Regions from separate parts of the Bradyrhizobium sp. HKCCYLRH3097 genome, predicted to be linked through region 3. Evidence: predicted binding sites of a transcription regulator. Region 3 holds the regulator's gene; each other region holds the start of a gene.

What was found. Region 3 encodes LexA, which represses DNA repair genes until DNA is damaged. Its sites were predicted from a motif close to TGTTCNNNNTGTGTTCNG; they were not measured.
Region 1: the regulator LexA is predicted to act here: its motif matches at 1,154-1,171, upstream of ACQR0U_RS02995 (helicase-related protein).
Region 2: the regulator LexA is predicted to act here: its motif matches at 2,368-2,385, upstream of recA (recombinase RecA).
Region 4: the regulator LexA is predicted to act here: its motif matches at 2,796-2,813, upstream of ACQR0U_RS05775 (single-stranded DNA-binding protein).

The regions. Positions count from the first base shown of each region.
Region 1 covers NZ_JBNPTX010000001.1:658,381-662,882, forward strand. Annotated here, with positions in the region: gene ACQR0U_RS02990 (DUF3108 domain-containing protein) at 1-741, shown strand, start outside; gene ACQR0U_RS02995 (helicase-related protein) at 1,313-4,502, shown strand, end outside.
Region 2 covers NZ_JBNPTX010000014.1:61,280-65,781, forward strand. Annotated here, with positions in the region: gene ACQR0U_RS27670 (DUF6894 family protein) at 100-339, opposite strand; gene ACQR0U_RS27675 (hypothetical protein) at 637-759, opposite strand; gene ACQR0U_RS27680 (hypothetical protein) at 1,601-1,894, opposite strand; gene recA (recombinase RecA) at 2,477-3,571, shown strand; gene ACQR0U_RS27690 (DUF1835 domain-containing protein) at 3,869-4,502, shown strand, end outside.
Region 3 covers NZ_JBNPTX010000012.1:132,483-136,984, forward strand. Annotated here, with positions in the region: gene ACQR0U_RS25730 (ComEC/Rec2 family competence protein) at 1-1,262, shown strand, start outside; gene ACQR0U_RS25735 (hypothetical protein) at 1,217-1,489, opposite strand; gene ACQR0U_RS25740 (hypothetical protein) at 1,657-2,097, opposite strand; gene lexA (transcriptional repressor LexA) at 2,372-3,070, opposite strand; gene ACQR0U_RS25750 (molybdopterin molybdotransferase MoeA) at 3,276-4,487, opposite strand.
Region 4 covers NZ_JBNPTX010000002.1:14,024-18,525, reverse strand. Annotated here, with positions in the region: gene gyrA (DNA gyrase subunit A) at 1-807, opposite strand, end outside; gene ACQR0U_RS05785 (DUF2306 domain-containing protein) at 978-1,376, opposite strand; gene ACQR0U_RS05780 (HD domain-containing protein) at 1,391-2,023, opposite strand; gene ACQR0U_RS05775 (single-stranded DNA-binding protein) at 2,138-2,635, opposite strand; gene ACQR0U_RS05770 (outer membrane protein) at 3,098-3,853, shown strand; gene ACQR0U_RS05765 (outer membrane protein) at 4,046-4,502, shown strand, end outside.

The sequences.
Region 1 (4,502 bases), on a different contig from region 3:
GACGCTCAATACGAGGCTTCCCTGGCTGGCATCCCCGTCGGCAAGGGCACCTGGGCGGTCGAGATCGGGGATGATCAGTATGGTGCCGCGGCTCAGGGCGGCACCGCCGGCCTGCTCAAGAGCTTCTCGCAAGGATCAGGCACCGGCTCGGTGCAGGGGCGCGTCGTCAACGGCGCCCTGGTCGGCCAGAGCTACCAGGCATCGACCACGACGGGAAAGAAATCCGAGCAGATCCGCATCAATCTGCAGAACGGTACTGTGAAGGACTTCGCCATCGAGCCGGCGCCTCCGGTCGATCCCGACCGCATTCCGGTGACGGATGCCCACAAGCGTGGCGTGCTCGATCCGATGACGGCCTCTCTGGTGCGCGTGCCGGGCAACGGCGAGCTGCTGTCGCCGGACTCGTGCCGCGGCGCTGCGCCCGTGTTCGACGGCCGCATGCGCTACGAGCTCAAGCTCGACTACAAGCGCATGGAGAACGTCAAGGCAGACAAGGGTTATCGTGGCCCGGCGCTGGTCTGCGCGATCTACTTCACGCCAGTCGCGGGCTACATCCCGGACCGGCCGGTGATCAAATATCTGGCTCAGGCCCGCAACATGGAGATCTTCTTCGTGCCGATCGCCGGCACCCGTGTGCTGGTGCCGTTCAAGATGGTGATCCCGACCCCGTTGGGGACCGCGATGCTGGAAGCGACGTCGTTCATCACCCAGGCGGCGCCGCACGTCGCCAAGACCCAGTAGTGCGTCGTTTCTCTGCTCCTCCACATCGGAATCTCGTCGTTGCGGCACAGCCCCGTCAGCGGCTGGGCCGCGACAGCGGCCGTGGCGTGATGGTCTGAAGGCATGCCGTCCGCTATCGCTTGAATCCGATGGAGATTCCGGGTTCGCGCTGCATGATCTCCGGACTGACGGGCTCATGAGCTCCGATTTGTCGGTACCCCCTATGGATGCTGTCTGCTGCGCGTGAATCCGTTTGACTCTTCCCTGATTCTGATTCGACTCGGGACGCGCTGAACGCGCGCCAGTTCCATCGCGAAAGCGTTGCTTGTGGAGCCCGCGAAAACTTGATCTAGTGCTGGCTTGATGGCAGAGCGCGAGATGTTGCGGTGAACGAAGCCGGAAAGCCGACGGAGTCAGCGATTCCTTCGCGATTCGTTCTCAAGGCGTTCCGAAGCTTAAGCTGCGTCACTATATGCGTCACAATGTGAGACAGGGGTCAGCATCGCAGCCTCTCCAGACACACGATTATTCCGCATCCGTCGCGCGTGAACGGCGCGCTTCCAACGCCGGCTTCGAGACCCACATTTAACGAATGGCTTTTTCGTCCTCTTCGGCTGCCTCGCCTTTCGAGCGCACGTCCGACCGCGCTCCCGGAAGCGGCGTCACCGCCGTGCTCGGCCCCACCAACACCGGCAAGACGCATCTGGCGATCGAGCGCATGCTCGCGCATTCCTCCGGCATCATCGGACTGCCGCTGCGGCTGCTCGCGCGTGAGGTCTACAACAAGATCGCCGATCGCGTCGGCAGCGAGGCCGTCGCGCTGATCACCGGCGAGGAGAAGATCAAGCCGAAAAATCCGCGCTACTGGGTGTCGACCGTCGAAGCGATGCCCAGGGATCTCGACGTGTCGTTCCTGGCCGTCGACGAGATCCAGATCGCGTCCGATCTCGAGCGCGGCCACGTCTTCACCGACCGCATCCTCAATCGCCGCGGTCGCGACGAGACGCTGCTGCTGGGTGCTGCGACGATGCGTCCCATCATCGAGCGTCTGCTGCCGGGCGCGTCGATGGTGACGCGGCCACGATTGTCGCAACTCGAATTCGCCGGTGATCGCAAGATCACGCGACAGCCGCGCCGGACCGCCATCGTGGCGTTCTCGGCCGACGAGGTCTACGCCATCGCCGAGCTGATCCGCCGCCAGCATGGCGGCGCCGCTGTCGTGCTGGGATCGCTGTCGCCGCGAACCCGCAACGCGCAGGTGGCGATGTTCCAGAACGGTGACGTCGACTATCTCGTCGCCACCGATGCGGTCGGCATGGGGCTCAACCTCGACGTCGATCACGTCGCCTTCGCGTCCGACCGCAAATATGACGGCTATCAGTTCCGCCGGCTCACGCCGTCGGAATTTGCCCAGATCGCCGGCCGTGCCGGACGCGCGACGCGCAATGGCACGTTCGGCACCACCGGACGTTGTGCGCCATTCGAGCCCGAGCTGGTCAATGCGCTCCAGAACCATGCCTTCGATACCGTGAAGGTGCTGCAATGGCGCAACTCCCGGCTTGATTTCGCGTCCTTGAGCGCGCTTCAGGTCTCGCTGGCGGTCGCGCCGGCGCATGAGGCGCTGACGCGCGCGCCGATTGCGGAGGACCTGCGCGTGCTCGATCACGCCGCGCGCGATGCCGAGGTGCGCGACATCGCTCACGGCGCGGCCGCGGTCGAGCGTCTGTGGGAAACCTGCCAGATTCCCGACTATCGCAGGCTGTCGCCGGCCGCCCATGCGGAGCTGGTGACCACCGTGTTCGGCTTCCTGATGCAGAAGGGGCGTATTCCGGACGCCTGGTACGCGGCCCAGGTCGATCAGGCCGACCGCGTCGATGGCGACATCGATACGCTGTCGGGGCGGATTGCACAGATCCGTACCTGGACCTTCGTGGCCAACCGGCCCGACTGGCTGCGCGACCCTGATTATTGGCAGGGGATTACCCGCGAACTCGAAAATAAATTGTCAGACGCCCTTCATGAACGGCTCACGGAGCGTTTCGTTGATCGTCGTACCAGTGTATTGATGCGGCGCCTGCGGGAGAACAGTGTTTTGAATACGGAAATCGGCAAGACCGGCGAAGTGATCGTTGAAGGGCACGCGATCGGCCGCCTGGATGGATTCACCTTCGCGCCCGACGCCGCCGAAGCCGGCTCGGAGGCCAAGGCCTTGCAGGCTGCTGCCCAGAAGGCGCTGGCCGGCGAGATCGAGGCGCGCGCCGAGAAGCTGTCCAGCGCGCCCGACGAGCACATCGTGCTCACCGCCGACGGCACGGTGCGCTGGACCGGCGACGCGGTCGCCAAGCTGGTCGCGGCCGACGACGCGCTGCATCCGCGCCTGCGCATCATCGCCGACGAGCGGCTGACCGGTGCTGCGCGCGACAAGGTCCAGGCGCGGCTCGATCTGTGGCTGAAGACGCATATCGAGAAGCTGCTCGGCCCGCTGTTCGAGTTGTCCAAGGCCGAGGACATCACCGGCATCGGCCGCGGCATCGCGTTCCAGCTGGTGGAGGCGCTCGGCGTCATCGAGCGCGCCAAGATCGCCGCCGAGATGAAGGATCTGGACCAGCCGTCGCGCGCCACCTTGCGCAAGTACGGCGTCCGCTTCGGTGCCTACCACATCTACGTCCCGGCGCTGCTCAAGCCCGCCGCGCGCGCGCTCGCTGCGCTGCTGTGGGCCGAGAAGCAGGGCAATGTCGACATGTCCGCCCTGACCGGCGCGCAGCATCTGGCGAGCTCGGGCCGGACCTCGTTCCCGGTCGACAAGGCGCTGCCGCGCGATGCCTATCGCGTGCTCGGCTACAAGCAGGCGGGCGAGCGCGCCGTGCGCGTCGACATCCTGGAGCGGCTGGCCGACCTGATTCGTCCCGCCCTGGCCTGGCGCGACAATGCACCGGGCGAAAAGCCGGCCGGCGCCTTCGACGGCCGTGGCTTCGTGGTGACGCAGGCGATGACCTCGCTCACCGGCTCGGCCGGCGAGGACTTCGCCTCGATCCTGCGCGCGCTCGGCTATCGCATGGAGAAGCGCCCGCCGCTGCCGCCCAAGCCGATTGAGAAGCCCGTCGAGGCTGCTGCCGTCGCGGAGGCTGCCGCTGCGGAAGCCGCTCCGGCTGAGCCGGCAGATGCGCAGGCCGTGCCGGGCGGGGACCTCGCAGTTGTCGCCGGCGAGCCGGCCGACGAGCAGGTTCCCACCGTCGCGGAGGCCGCCGTCGCTCCGGTGACCGAGCAGGCCGTCGCCGTGCCCGCGGTGGTTGGTGAGGAGCAGGCGGAAACCGCGTCGGTGTCGGCCCTGGCATCGCTGCCAACCGTCGATTTCGTCACGCCGGATGTGGCGGACGAGGCGTCCGGGGCCGAGACGGCCGCCGAAAGCGGCGTCGCCGAGGCGGAAACCGCCGTCGCTGCGGATGCGCCGCAGCCCGAAGCCGCCGAGGCCGTCGCGAACGAGGCAACGAGCATCGGCGACGCTTCGGCTGAAGCTGCCGCGGCGGAAACTGCTGCTGGATCGACCGCTACCGAGGCTTCTCCCGCCGAGGCCGCGCCTGCTGCCGAGCCCGTCCTGGTCGAGGTCTGGCGGCCGGGCGGGCGCTCGGAGGAGCGCCGGCCGCGCCACGACCATCATCATCGCGGCCGGCCCAACCGTCCGCAGCATGAGCGCGGGCAGGCTGCCGGCGGCGGTCAGGCACCGGCCGGGACCGCTCCGGCCGAGGGCGGCGAGGCGCGTGAGCGCCATCACCGCGGCCATG
Region 2 (4,502 bases), on a different contig from region 3:
AAGTTCGGCTGCCGAAATGACGCGCAAGTCAACCTCGTTGACTACAATCTTGGGTTGCATTTTTCGCCTGCGACGATCCACAAGAGGTGTGGCGAGCCGTCAGGCCTGATCCAGCGACTCGGCGACGATCCGGATGCGGAAGACCGGCTGCCTTGCCTCGTCGAGCAGCTCCATCTGCCATTCGGAGTTTTCGGCGAGCTTGCGCGAGATGCTGCTGGCCATGTCGGCACAGACGGTGGTCATCTCTTTCCAGGCTGCATTGCGGTCGGCGCACTCGGTCCCATACTCGGACGCGCCTGAGAAGTGGCCGTTGCGGATACGAAAGAAATAGAGCGGCATTGCCAAAACCGGTGAGCCCTGACCGCCCCAGGCCGCTGGGTTTGATGTACGCACCACAAATGGAAGCGCAAAACCCACTCGGATCAATTCCGGTAAAATACGGTCGGTCGCGCTGATCGCTTCGGTTAGGCTGATTGCCGTTGGTGATGTGCGGCGCAACCGGACGAATCGCGGGCCAACGAATGAGCCTCGGACCGCTGCGGTCCGAGGCTCGGCGTCAACGTCGTAGCTTCCCAGCGAGGGCAGTTCGGCAGTGACACGATTAAATTAGTGCGAAATCTGTAGGCGTGCCTTGCGTCAGATCAAGGTTGCAATCTCGATCGGCCGCCGTGGGGCGCGCACCTGGCTGTGGTCGAAGATCCGTTCCGGCACGACTGTCAGTCGGTAGGCGATCTGCGTCGCGCCGTCGACCATCTCCAAGAGTTCATCGCAGGCCGGACAACGCCTCTCTCCCGCGGCGTCTTGCTGCGAGTGAAGCTCGATCCTTTGAAGGCCGGCCCTGCAGGACGGGCACGTCACGTCATTTGTTGTCATCGCCAATATGAAGCGCAACGCACGCGATCCGTTCCCCGACATCACGACAATGACGGAGGGAGATGCATCCCGAGCGGAGCTATCAACGTCGAAAGCCCCGGACGTCGTCCGGGGCTTTCTTTCGGCGCGGATGGTTTCAGGGCCGTGCGCCTACGTGTGACGGAGCCTGCAAGTGTCGGAGCTGGCAGGCTGCAAGGGATCGGTCGACGGCACACCAAAGGCGATACACTAGAGGATGTGCGGCGACCATCATCGCAACGAACAAACAAATCCGGGGCTGATCAAAAATCTGCTCAGACGTACGACAACCACGATTCTATAACGCAACCCAAAGTTTATGACAATGGTTTGTGGCTTGAAGATGTCGTGAGCGCCGGCGCGCGTGATGCGGATCACGCGGGTTTTTTCCGGGCCATTCCTCGGGCCGGCATGAGGAGCCGCGCCAATGGCGCGCTAACGCATCCTTGGGCAGGGTCCGACACGGGGGCGTCCGAGGTTCGTCGCTTCATCTGTCGTCCGTCATATGGTGGCCGTCGAGTGCTTGCACGCCACGTGATGCGGAACCTGATGGCCGGCCGCCGCTTGCGCGCGGCTGCGCGTCTGCATCGAAATCGTGCGCCTGCACGCACGACGAGCCGAACAAAAGCAGAAGAGGCGATGGAACTTCGTTCCTCTCAGGAGAACCACGGAATGTGCGATCTACGCACGCGTGTAGGAGTTGGTAGTTTCAAGGAAAAGACCTGACAAGCACGATCGGTCCAACGATTGCGGCGTTGAAGTCGGCGAGGTCTTCGCTGGGAATCCAGTACTCGCGATGCTTGCGGCCGCCGGCCTCGCGCACCTCGTAGGTGTCGATGAAGCCTCGCAGGATCGCAAAGCGCAGCACGTGGCCGGCGCCGCTCGCCGGCACGTTCCAGTCCCGTGCGATCTTCACGGCATAGTCCTCGGTCAGCACCGGGTAGAAGATCGGCTGCTCCGGAAGGCGCGGCGGAAACGCACGCATGCCCGACGCCTCGATCAAGGCAAGCTCCTTTGGGCCGACAGGGCGCCACAGCGTGAGGGTCTGTTCGTTGTTGGATCCGGTCATGCTGGTTCCGAAAATTGGAAGCAGTCTGCGAGGCTCACAGAGAAGGACCAGCAGGATGATGGGACACGGCCGAGACGACAATAACAATTTATAGTTGGGTCGGCGTCTGCCGCTGGTGCGGGAGATGAGGTTGGAGCGCTCGGACAGTTTGGTTTTAATCCGCGTGATCGCCGGTCGGCGGCTGCGCCGTTCGCGCGCATGGCTTCCGCCTCCAGCCGGATCGGGATCCCTTCGCAGTCGCCGTCATCCAGCATCCCGCATGCCGTACTTCGCTTCCGGGCGCGCTGATCGGGCAGCGCTCCCTCGCTGGTGCTCGGTGCACCGCGCGCCGGCCCTCGGCCCTCGAGCGGCAGGCGTGTCTCCCGCGGGTTGTCAGGGGCTTGTGAAAGAGGGGTGTGAATGTCGAGAAGAACATATTGCGAACAAAGAACGGATGGAGTACATTCACCTCAAGATTGCTGGCCGACCTCGTTAACCGTTTGTCCATCCCGCGAATCCCCGCCATAAGGAGCGCCAATGTCCGCCACCGCCCTGCGTATCGTCGAAGGTTCCTCCATGGATAAGAGTAAGGCGCTCTCCGCTGCGCTGTCCCAGATCGAGCGTCAGTTCGGCAAGGGCTCGGTGATGAAGCTGGGCAAGAACGACCGTTCGATGGATGTCGATACGGTGTCCAGCGGCTCGCTCGGGCTCGACATCGCGCTCGGCATCGGCGGTCTGCCGAAGGGCCGCATCGTCGAGATCTACGGGCCGGAATCCTCGGGCAAGACCACGCTGGCGCTGCACACGGTGGCGGAAGCGCAGAAGAAGGGCGGCATCTGCGCCTTCATCGATGCCGAGCATGCGCTCGATCCGGTGTATGCGCGCAAGCTCGGCGTGAACATCGACGAGCTTCTGATCTCGCAGCCGGATACGGGTGAGCAGGCGCTGGAGATCTGCGACACCCTGGTGCGTTCCGGTGCGGTCGACGTGCTGGTGGTCGACTCCGTGGCGGCGCTGGTGCCGAAGGCCGAGCTCGAAGGCGAGATGGGCGAGTCGCTGCCGGGCCTGCAGGCCCGCCTGATGAGCCAGGCTCTGCGCAAGCTGACGGCCTCGATCAACAAGTCCAACACGATGGTGATCTTCATCAACCAGATCCGCATGAAGATCGGTGTGATGTACGGCTCGCCGGAGACCACCACCGGCGGCAATGCGCTGAAGTTCTATGCCTCGGTCCGCCTCGACATCCGCCGCATCGGCGCGATCAAGGAGCGCGACGAGGTGATCGGCAATTCCACCCGTGTGAAGGTGGTGAAGAACAAGCTGGCGCCGCCGTTCAAGCAGGTCGAGTTCGACATCATGTATGGCGAGGGCGTCTCCAAGATGGGCGAGATCCTCGATCTCGGCGTAAAGGCCGGCATCGTCGAGAAGTCCGGCGCCTGGTTCTCCTACGATAGCCAGCGTCTCGGGCAGGGACGTGAGAATTCGAAATCGTTCCTCAAGGCCAATCCGGACATGACCGCCAAGATCGAAGCCGCGATCCGCCAGAACTCCGGCCTGATCGCCGAGCAGATCCTGGCCGGCAACGCCGAGCGCGACGCCGACGCCGACGGCGAGGAGCCGACGGAGGAGTAGAGGTAAGACGGCGGCGGGTGCCGTGGACGTTGCGTTGCCGACGTTCCGGCGCCCGTTTGCAGATGTGTGGTGTTCTGCCGAAATCTGCGGTTGCTGCATGACCGAATGCAGTGAGCCTGAGTTTCCGAGCGCCGGATACGATCTTCAGCGCGAATAATCGAATGCGTGCGCGCGGACGAGCGGACCGGATCCGCGCGGCGGCACCGACATTTCCGACGCCAGTCCTGGGCGCCGGGAGCCGATCGCGAGCGTGTTGATAGCGTCTTGAGCCAATCAGGTCGTGCCGGAGCCAACAGCATGACGCGTTTGATTCTAGCGGCCGATGATCCCAGCGCCGGAGCGCTTCGGAGAGGCGGCTTTGCCGACCTGGTGGTGCCAATTCTCCATCGTTTCGTATGGGGACCGTTGCCATCAGATGCCGAGTTATCGGCTTATCTCGTCCAGCGCACCGCGCGACCGAAGCGCGGGCATTGGTTGGATTTCGCCTCGCGTGGCGACTTCATGGCGGTCGGCGGGCGGAGTCAGAGTTTTCTCGAACTTGTCGACCGTTGCGATAGCGTCGAGCTGTGGATGGGGACCCGTCCGAACGACCAGTTGGTGCTGATCTGGCTCTTGGACTATCTGCGCCATCACGCGGAGATCGCGACGAAGATCGTATTGCGGCATGTCGATGTCCCGCTATCCGATGCCCCGGCCGGGCGACTCGCCGGTCGGGCCATTGCCGGCGTAGAGCTTGCGCGTGAGCATCTCGATTTGGGCCATCTGGCATGGCAGGCGTTTCGGGCGCCCACGCCGCAAGCCTGGTTCGATCTGTTGAAGCAGGATCTCAGTGCACTGCCGCAGCTTCGCCGCTGCGTGCAGGAGATGCTCGATGAGCTTCCTGGTGTTGCGACGGGCCTGGGAGCATCGGAGCTGAGAATCCTCGAATTGC
Region 3 (4,502 bases):
CCGCGGCGCTGGTCGCGGCGGCGTTCTATCTGTTGCTCTCAGGCGCGGAGGTCGCGACCCAAAGGTCGTTCTTCATGACGGCCGTCGTGCTGATCGCGGTCATGGTCGACCGCCGCGCCGTCACCTTCCGCACGCTCGCGGTCGCGGCGATGATCGTGCTGGCGGCGGCCCCGGAAGCGCTCGTGCATCCGAGCTTCCAGATGTCGTTCGCGGCAACGCTCGGCCTGGTCGCGCTGGTGCAGTTCGGCCTGCCCAGACTGTTCGCGACGCCGGACAGCTCGGCCACCCAGCGCATCGCGCTGTGGGGCGGCCGCGAGCTTGCGATGCTGTTGCTGGCCTCGCTGATCGCGGGGCTCGCCACCACGCCCTATGCCGCCTTCCATTTCCATCGCGTCACGCCCTATGGCGTGCTCGCCAATCTCGCAGCGATGCCGGTCGTCTCGGCGCTGGTGATGCCGGCCGGCCTGATGGGCCTCGTGGCGGCGCCGTTCGGACTCGACGGTCCCTGGTGGACGCTGATGGGCCTCGGCATCGACTGGATGATCGCGGTGACGCGCTGGGTGGCGGCGCTGCCCGGCGCGGTCGGGCGCATCCCGGCCTTCGGCATCGGTCCACTGATCCTGGCCAGCCTCGGTGTCATCCTGATCGGCCTGCTGCGCACCCCGCTGCGCTGGTCGGGCGCCGTGGGGCTCGTGGTGGCCGCCGCGTGGGCCGCCGCGACGCCGCTGCCCGACGTGCTGATCGCCGGCGATGGGCGCGCGGTGGCGGTGCGCGGTCGTGACGGACGCCTGCATGTGATGCGCACCGGCAAGGACGTGTTCGCCACCAAGGAGTGGCTCGCGGCCGACGCCGATGCCCGGCTGCCGGCGGATTCATCGCTCACCGATGGCGTCTCCTGCGACGAGGCGGGCTGCGTGGTCGCGATGGCCGACGGCCGATTCGCCGCCCTGACCCTGCGCGCCGAGGCGCTCGCCGATGATTGCGCCCGTGCCGCGCTCATCGTCACCGCGCGCGCCGCGCCGTCATCCTGCGCGGCGGCCGTCATCGATCGCGAGCGGCTGCGGCAGCAGGGCGCCTTGATGCTGGTGCGGCAGGGCAGGAGCTTCGCCGTCACGCCGGCGCGCGCCGGCGGCACTGACCGCCCATGGTGGCCGGCGCCCGCCGAGGCCGGCGAGTTCGACACGACGCTGACGCCGCGCGCGCCGGCCGTGCGGCCTCAGGACGCGACGCCGCCGGAGACGGAGCAGGGCGAAGAAGACTGAGTGCCGGGCAGCTCGAACGTACCGAGATGATACTCTGTGTCGCCAGGGTCCATGTTGCCAAGTCCATCGAACAGCGAGGGGCTTTCGGCCAGCGTGAACGCAGCGCGCGGATAACGTTGCCAGATGGCGATGTCGTCAGCCGTGACTGTCAGCCATCCGAACACAAGCATATTGCAGCCGGGCTCGGTGATCCCGGCGGCCTTGTTCCAATCGATCTTGTTGACCACGGCAGCAGGCTCCCCCGGCACATCATGGCGGCCGAGGGATGTCGTTCCTATCCGATGCGATGCCGGGGCGTGAGGTTCGCCCGAGAGGACTTTGCGCTTGCAGAACCCAAATCTCCCACGGTCGAAAGCTCGCTCACGACCGAGAGAAATGCCGATGCGGAGACCCCTCAGGTGATGCTGATGCGGCGAATCGGTGTGGCCTGCGAAGGCGGCACGTCCTCGGCGATGTCCGGGCGTCGCTCCGCCGGCTGCTTGCTGACCGGCAATTGCAGCACGGTGACGCGCTGGCCCTCGCAGAGCTGGGTCACCAGCACGTGGCGGCCATCGGCGAATTCGATCGCGTCGTGATGGCGATCGGGAATGTGAGTCTCGATGCTGTTGAACTTTGCGACGCGCTCGCGGATCGTCCGGGTCCAGAGCCAGCGGCTGTCGTAGCGGACGTCCTCGGCGAAGGCCAACTCGGTGCCGGGCAGCATGCAGACTGCGACGGTCGGCTCGCTCTCCAGCGCGAAGCCGCGGGTGGCGGTGCCACGGAAGATCATCGAGATCAACGTCTCGCCGACCTTGGCGGGACGGGACGCAACCGCATGGAGGCTGTAGTCACACATCGGATCGCTCCTCGTTGAGAGATAGCCGACCCACGCTCCCCCCGGACAGGCGCAGGCCTCTATCAGAGTGGACATCGATGGTGATGTTAGCGCGCGCTTCGCGGCAATTCTGCGCTGATCTGCATCGCGTGTGCCCGCAGCCGATCACAAGCGTTTGAGCATGCCGCGCTGCACATCATGAGGTGCATTCGCGCGTGACGTATTTTGCTGGGCAGCCTCCGATCGGCGGCGAAAGCGCGTGCGCCCGCCGCCCATCGACCGATCCCATTCGCGATCAGTACTTGCGGTACAGCCCGACCAGCTTGCCTTGGATCTTCACCCGGTTCGGCGGCAGGATGCGTACCTCGTAGGCGGTGTTGGCCGGCTCCAGCGCGATCGATGCGCCGCGGCGGCGGAAGCGCTTCAACGTCGCTTCCTCATCGTCGATCAGCGCCACCACGATGTCGCCGGTGTCGGCGGTCTCGTTGCGTTGGATCAGCGCCATGTCGCCGTCGAGGATGCCGGCATCGACCATGGAGTCGCCGCGCACCTCGAGCGCATAGTGATCGCCGTTGCCGAGCATGTCGGCAGGCACGCTGATGGTGTGGCTGCGCGTCTGTAGCGCCTCGATCGGAGTACCGGCGGCGATGCGGCCCATCACCGGCACTGCGACGGGGCGCTCGCCATCGTCCAGCGCGGGAGTGCTGGTGCGCACCTTGCCGAGATTGCCCTCGATCACCGATGGGGTGAAGCCGCGGCGGTTGTTGGCGGCCTGTGACAGCTCGGGCAGCTTGATCACCTCGATCGCGCGGGCGCGGTTGGGCAGCCGGCGGATGAAGCCGCGCTCCTCGAGCGCCGTGATCAGGCGATGAATGCCGGACTTCGAGCGCAGATCGAGCGCATCCTTCATCTCGTCGAAGGACGGCGGCACGCCGGCTTCCTTGAGCCGCTCGTTGATGAACCGCAGAAGTTCGTACTGTTTGCGCGTCAGCATCTCGACCTGGTCCCCGGTTTGTTGTCGTCCGAGTCCAAGAGCTGCGCCTCGCGCACAAACCGGCTGAGAGCGCCCTGGAGTCGGACCGTCATCGCGTCGCCCGCAACATACTAAAAACAAATCATGAACGGACACTATATGTTCGATGTGTGTTCCGCAATCCTAAAAATATGATGAACAGACCGGGCTTTACCGGGGAAGCGGCTCAATTCGGCAGGCGCAGGATCTCGCACGGGCTGCCGGCAGGCGCCTTCGGCGCAAACGCCGGCCGGATCACCACAGCCTGCGAGAGCGCGAGATTGCCGAGCAGCGACGAATCCTGCTGGCTCACCGGGGTGGCGATCAGCGTGCCGTCGGCGCGCTCTTCGAGCCGCGCCCGCAGATAGTCCTCGCGCGAATCGTTCGGCCCGAGCTCGCGGCCGAGCAGGGCGGTCTCGCGCGGCATCACGGCCTCGTCGCGGCCGAGCAGCCGCCGAATCAGCGGCACCAGGAACAGGAGGGCGCAGACATAGGACGACACCGGATTGCCGGGCAGTCCGATCACCCTGATGTCGCCGAGCCGTCCGTGCATCATCGGCTTGCCCGGCCGCATCGCGATCTTCCAGAACGCCATCTCGACGCCCTCGGCTTCGAGCGCCTGCTTGACCAGGTCGTGATCGCCGACCGAGGCGCCGCCGGTCGTGATCAAGATGTCGGCCTTGGCCTCTCGGGCCCGGCGGATGCCGGCGATCGTCGCCTCCATCGTATCCGCGGCGATGCCGAGATCGATCGGGGTCCCGCCCTCGTTGCGCACCAGCGCCCGCAAGGCGTAGCCGTTGGAATAGACGATCTGGCCCGGGCCGGGCGTCGAGCCCGGCATCACCAGCTCGTCGCCGGTGGCGAGCAGCGCCACCTTCGGCCGGCGCCGCACCGGCAGCGCCGGATGATTCATGCTGGCCGCCAGCGACAGGTCGCGGTCGCTGAGCCGGCGCCCGGACTTCAGCAGCACCATGCCCTGGTGAAAGTCGACGCCCGCCGGCCGGATATGCCGGCCCTTGATCGCGGCCTCGGTGATCACGACGTGGCCATCTTCGGCGATCGTGTCCTCCTGGATCACCACCGCGTCCGCGCCCTCCGGAACAACGCCACCGGTGAAGATCCGCGCCGCCTCGCCGGGTCCAACCACGCGATCGAACGGCCGCCCCGCCGCGACCTCCCCGATGACCTTCAGCCGCGCCTTGGCCTGGGCGGCGTCCGCCGCGCGCACGGCATAGCCGTCCATCGCCGACATCGCCTCGGGCGGCTGCGTCCGCAGCGCCGCGAGGTCCCGCGCCAGGATGCGGTGAAACGCTTCGTCCAGCCCGACCTGCTCCTCGGCCAGCGGCTCGGCGCCGGCGAGCACGGCGGACAACGCATCAGACACCGGCATCAGGGCCATGGGAGTTCCTTCGGA
Region 4 (4,502 bases), on a different contig from region 3:
GATGATCGCCTCGCGATCCTTGCGGATCGTGTCGATCGTCACCTTGCCGCGCATCATGATCGAGCCGCGGCCCAGATGATAGGCCGAGCGGACGCCGGCGCGTCCAAGAATGATGCCGCCGGTCGGGAAATCCGGCCCCGGAATGATGTTGATGAGCTCGTCGATCGTGAGCGCGGGATTGTCGATCAGCGCGATGCAGGCATCGATCACCTCGCCGAGATTGTGCGGCGGGATGTTGGTGGCCATGCCGACCGCGATGCCGCCGGCGCCATTGACCAGCAGGTTCGGATATTTGGCCGGAAGAACCGACGGTTCCTTGTCCGAATTGTCGTAGTTCGGCTGGAAGTCGACGGTGTCCTTGTCGATGTCGTCGAGCAGCGGGATCGCCGACTTGGCGAGCTTCGCTTCGGTGTATCGGTAGGCGGCCGGCGGATCGCCGTCGACGGAGCCGAAATTGCCCTGGCCGTCGATCAGCGGCACGCGCATCGAGAAGTCCTGCGCCATGCGCACCATGGCGTCGTAGATCGACTGGTCGCCATGCGGATGGTATTTACCGATGACGTCACCGACCACGCGCGCGGACTTGACGTATTTCTTGTCGGGCGTGTGCCCCTGCTCGTACATCGAATAGAGGATGCGCCGATGCACCGGCTTCAGGCCGTCGCGCGCATCGGGCAGCGCTCGCGACACGATCACGCTCATCGCGTAATCGAGGTAGGAGCGCTTCATCTCATCGAGGATGGAGACGGGACGAATGTCGGAAGGTCCGCCCGGCTCGCCGGGCTTCTCATCTTCTTTATCGGACAAAGGGGATACCGGTCGGTTTTGACACGCGAAAATCGCTTGGAATCATATAGCGCAGGAGCGTGCCGCAGGCCACCCCCAAGGCGATCCGAAGAGCGCTTTTTCTGCTCGCCTTTCCAGTCACTTAACCGGCTGCCGCGGCCGCCCATGGCAGGCTCCGGGAACCGTTTCGGCTACGGCCCGAAGACGACCTTGTGCATGATACGTCCCGGCAGCAGCGTGAACAGTCCGGCGATCACCAGGGCGCCGGAAAACAGCATGATCATGGCCCGGCGATGGGCCGCCACCCGGTGCCGGTGCGCAGCCCACACCGCCAGCGGCAGCACGGCCAGCGTGTAGATCGACAGCAGGTGGATCGGGCTCCATGGACCGACCAACCGGATGGTGTGAATCCAGAACGAACTGGCTGCAACGGCAACCATGAGCGCGACCCAGATCCAGCCGACCGTTCGATGCGGCACGGTCCCCTTCGGGGCGGCGAACTGAACGAGCCCGAGCGCGAACGCCGTCATCGCGGCGACGGCGTGCAGCTGGACGGCGGGCTCGGCGTCGAGCAGCGGCGCGAAGCTCATGGCAGCCCCCAGAGCTAGATCGCAGCCCGCAGCTCGTGCAGACGTTCCTTGATTGCGTCGACATCCACGCTGCCAGCACGCATCTTGGCTTCGGCTTGGCCTTTCACCAGCCCGCACAGTTCGACGAGCATGGCGTCATGGGCGCATACCGCGTCCATCTTGGTGTAGACGAGATCGTACTCGACGGGCTCCCAGGTCCCAAGATCGGCAAGGTTGTGCTGCATCTGAACCTCGAGGTGATCGAGCGCCGCGGCGAACTTGGCCTCCGCCGTGAGCTTCGCCTCAAATTCATGGAACAGGTCGAATATCTCCTGCCCGCCTCCCCCGGGCAAGCGCGACCGGATGACTTCGATCGCCTCGCGCTCCTTGGCGACCTTGGCATCCTTTCGGCTGCCGGTCTCGAAGAAGGGGACGTCTCCGACCAGCGCCTCGACGAGGTCGTGGACGATGATCATCTTCAGCACGCGATCGATCTCGACCGGTCTTTCGAGATGACGGTGCACGAGCAACGCGAGCAGAGACATGCTCCAGCTATGCTCGGCCACGCTCTCGCGGCGCCCGTCAGACAGCCAGCTGTGGCGCAACTCGCGCTTCAGGCCCTCGGCGAGCCAATAGAAGTCGAGGGTCCTTGCCACAGCCTCCATCATCGTACCAACCTCGCACGATCGCTTGCAGCACCCCGGCCGGCCCCCTCGGATGACCGCCGGCCTGCCGTCCAGACACGGGCAAGCCGGCTCGCATCAGCAGCGTCCGCGCGCGCCTCAGAACGGAATGTCGTCGTCCATGTCGCTGTTGCGTCCGCCACCGCCCGCCGAAGCAACCGCGCGGCGCGGCGGCGCCATCGACGGACCGCTGCTGCCGAAATCACCGCCACCCATGTCATCGGAGAAGCTGCCGCCACCACCGCCCCGGCCATCGAGCATCGTCAGGGTGGAGTTGAAGCCCTGCAGCACGACCTCGGTCGAGTACTTCTCGACACCGCTCTGATCGGTCCATTTGCGGGTCTGCAGCGCGCCCTCGATGTAAACCTTGGCGCCCTTCTTCAAATACTGCTCGGCGACCTTGCAAAGACCCTCGTTGAAGATCACCACGCGGTGCCACTCGGTCTTTTCCTTGCGCTCGCCTGTCGCCTTGTCGCGCCACGTTTCCGACGTCGCAATGCTCAGATTGGCGATCGGCCGCCCATCCTGCGTGCGCCGGATCTCGGGGTCCTTGCCGAGGTTGCCGACCAGAATCACCTTGTTCACACTACCCGCCATCACCACTCTCCCGCGGTTCTCGATCATCGGACCGGCCGTCCACACCGGCCTCACGGCGTCCGGTGGCTAACCCTTCCTCTCGCGGCGGACCCTATACGGTTGCCGCGCGGTCCACCCGCCCTGTCCATTGCTTATCCACATATAGCAGGCGGAAGGCCATTGTTCCAGTTTTGTTCGCGCGCATATGTCTACAACCGTGCGTCGAGTTCCACGGAACTCGATGGAACCGCAAGTTCTCGCAATGGAACCCGGAAAAAGTTCCCTTATTCACGAAAAAGGGATTAACTTTCATTAAGTTAGCCGGCCTCACTTCCTCCTCGGCTGTGGCTTTTGGGAGACGGTATCCAGGGTTGAATCGCGTATATTTGAGGATGGATTGGGGCCGCAAGCGTGGTCGCACCAACTTCACAGACGAGCGTCTCCGGGGACCATTTTGGAGACGCCCAACGCGGGAGACTTGGGATGAAACGAATTTTTCTCGGAGCTGTCAGCTTGATGGTTTTGGGGGCGCTGACGCCGGCGGGAGCCGCCGATCTCGCCGCCCGCCCGTACACGAAGGCCCCGGTGATGGCGCCGGCGCCGCTTCCGACCTGGGCCGGCTTCTACCTCGGCCTGCAGGGCGGCGGCGGCTGGGGCCGCAGCAACGAGACCTTCTTCGGGGCGCCGAATACGGCGATCTTTGCCGGCACCCAGAACTATGACACCAGCGGCGGCTTCGTCGGCGGTGTGGTCGGCTACAACTGGCAGGTCGACAACATCGTGTTCGGTCTCGAGGGCGACTATCACTGGGCCGACATCAACGGCCGGTCGGGCGTCGTCAACGCCGGTCTCGGCGATACCTACTTCACCAGGCTGCGCGGCTTCGGCGACATCAAGGGCCGCCTCGGCTGGGCTGCGGGTCCGGCGCTGTTCTTTGTCAGCGGCGGCGCTGCCGTCGGCGATCTCCAACACCGCTACGACGCAGCGCTCAATGGTGGCGCGGCGAATAGCTTCGCTCAGAACAACTGGCGCTGGGGTTGGACGATCGGCGCCGGCGCCGAGTACATGTTCGCGCCGAACTGGTCGGCCAAGGTCGAATACAACTATCTCGACTTCGGCAAGAGCTCGATTCAGTACAGCGCGGTTCCGGCCAATCGCTCCGAGTGGAGCGACACCGTGCACACCGTCAAGGCGGGCGTCTCCTATCACTTCGGCGGCCCGATCGTGTCGCGCTACTGATTGCACGCAAAAAGCGAATATGTCGAAAGGCCGGCCTCGCGCCGGCCTTTTTTGTGTGCCAGAACCGGCACTTGCCGAGCCGTTGTGTCCTTTGGGTGACGGCTTTTTACGGCGGAAGGAGCTATCAACGTCCGGCGGGTGGGCGTTGGTGAGAGCGTGCGTGCGGGCGTCGGACGTGGTTTGGGGAATGCGATGAGAAGGCTGTTGCTGGGGGCGACAACTTCGCTGGCGCTGGGGATTGCGCCGGCCATCGCTGCCGATCTGCCCGCGCGCACCTTCACCAAAGCGCCTGCGATGATCACGACGATCTATGATTGGAGTGGCTTCTATATCGGCCTGAATGCCGGTGGCGCAGCGGCCCGCACCTGCTGGACCAACAAGGTCAGCTTTGCCGGCGTGGCCGCAACCAACGCGGAAGGCTGCCATGATGCGACCGGCGCGCTGGCGGGCGGCCAGATCGGCTATCGCTGGCAGGCTGGCGGCTGGGTGTTCGGCATCGAAGGTCAAGGCAACTGGGCCAACCTCAAGGGCAGCAACACCAGCCAGTTCGCCCCGGCCGTGACCAACCAGACCAAGATCAACGGCATCGGCGTGTTCACCGGCCAGATCGGCTATTCCTGGAACAACGTGCTCTGGTACGTGAAGGGTG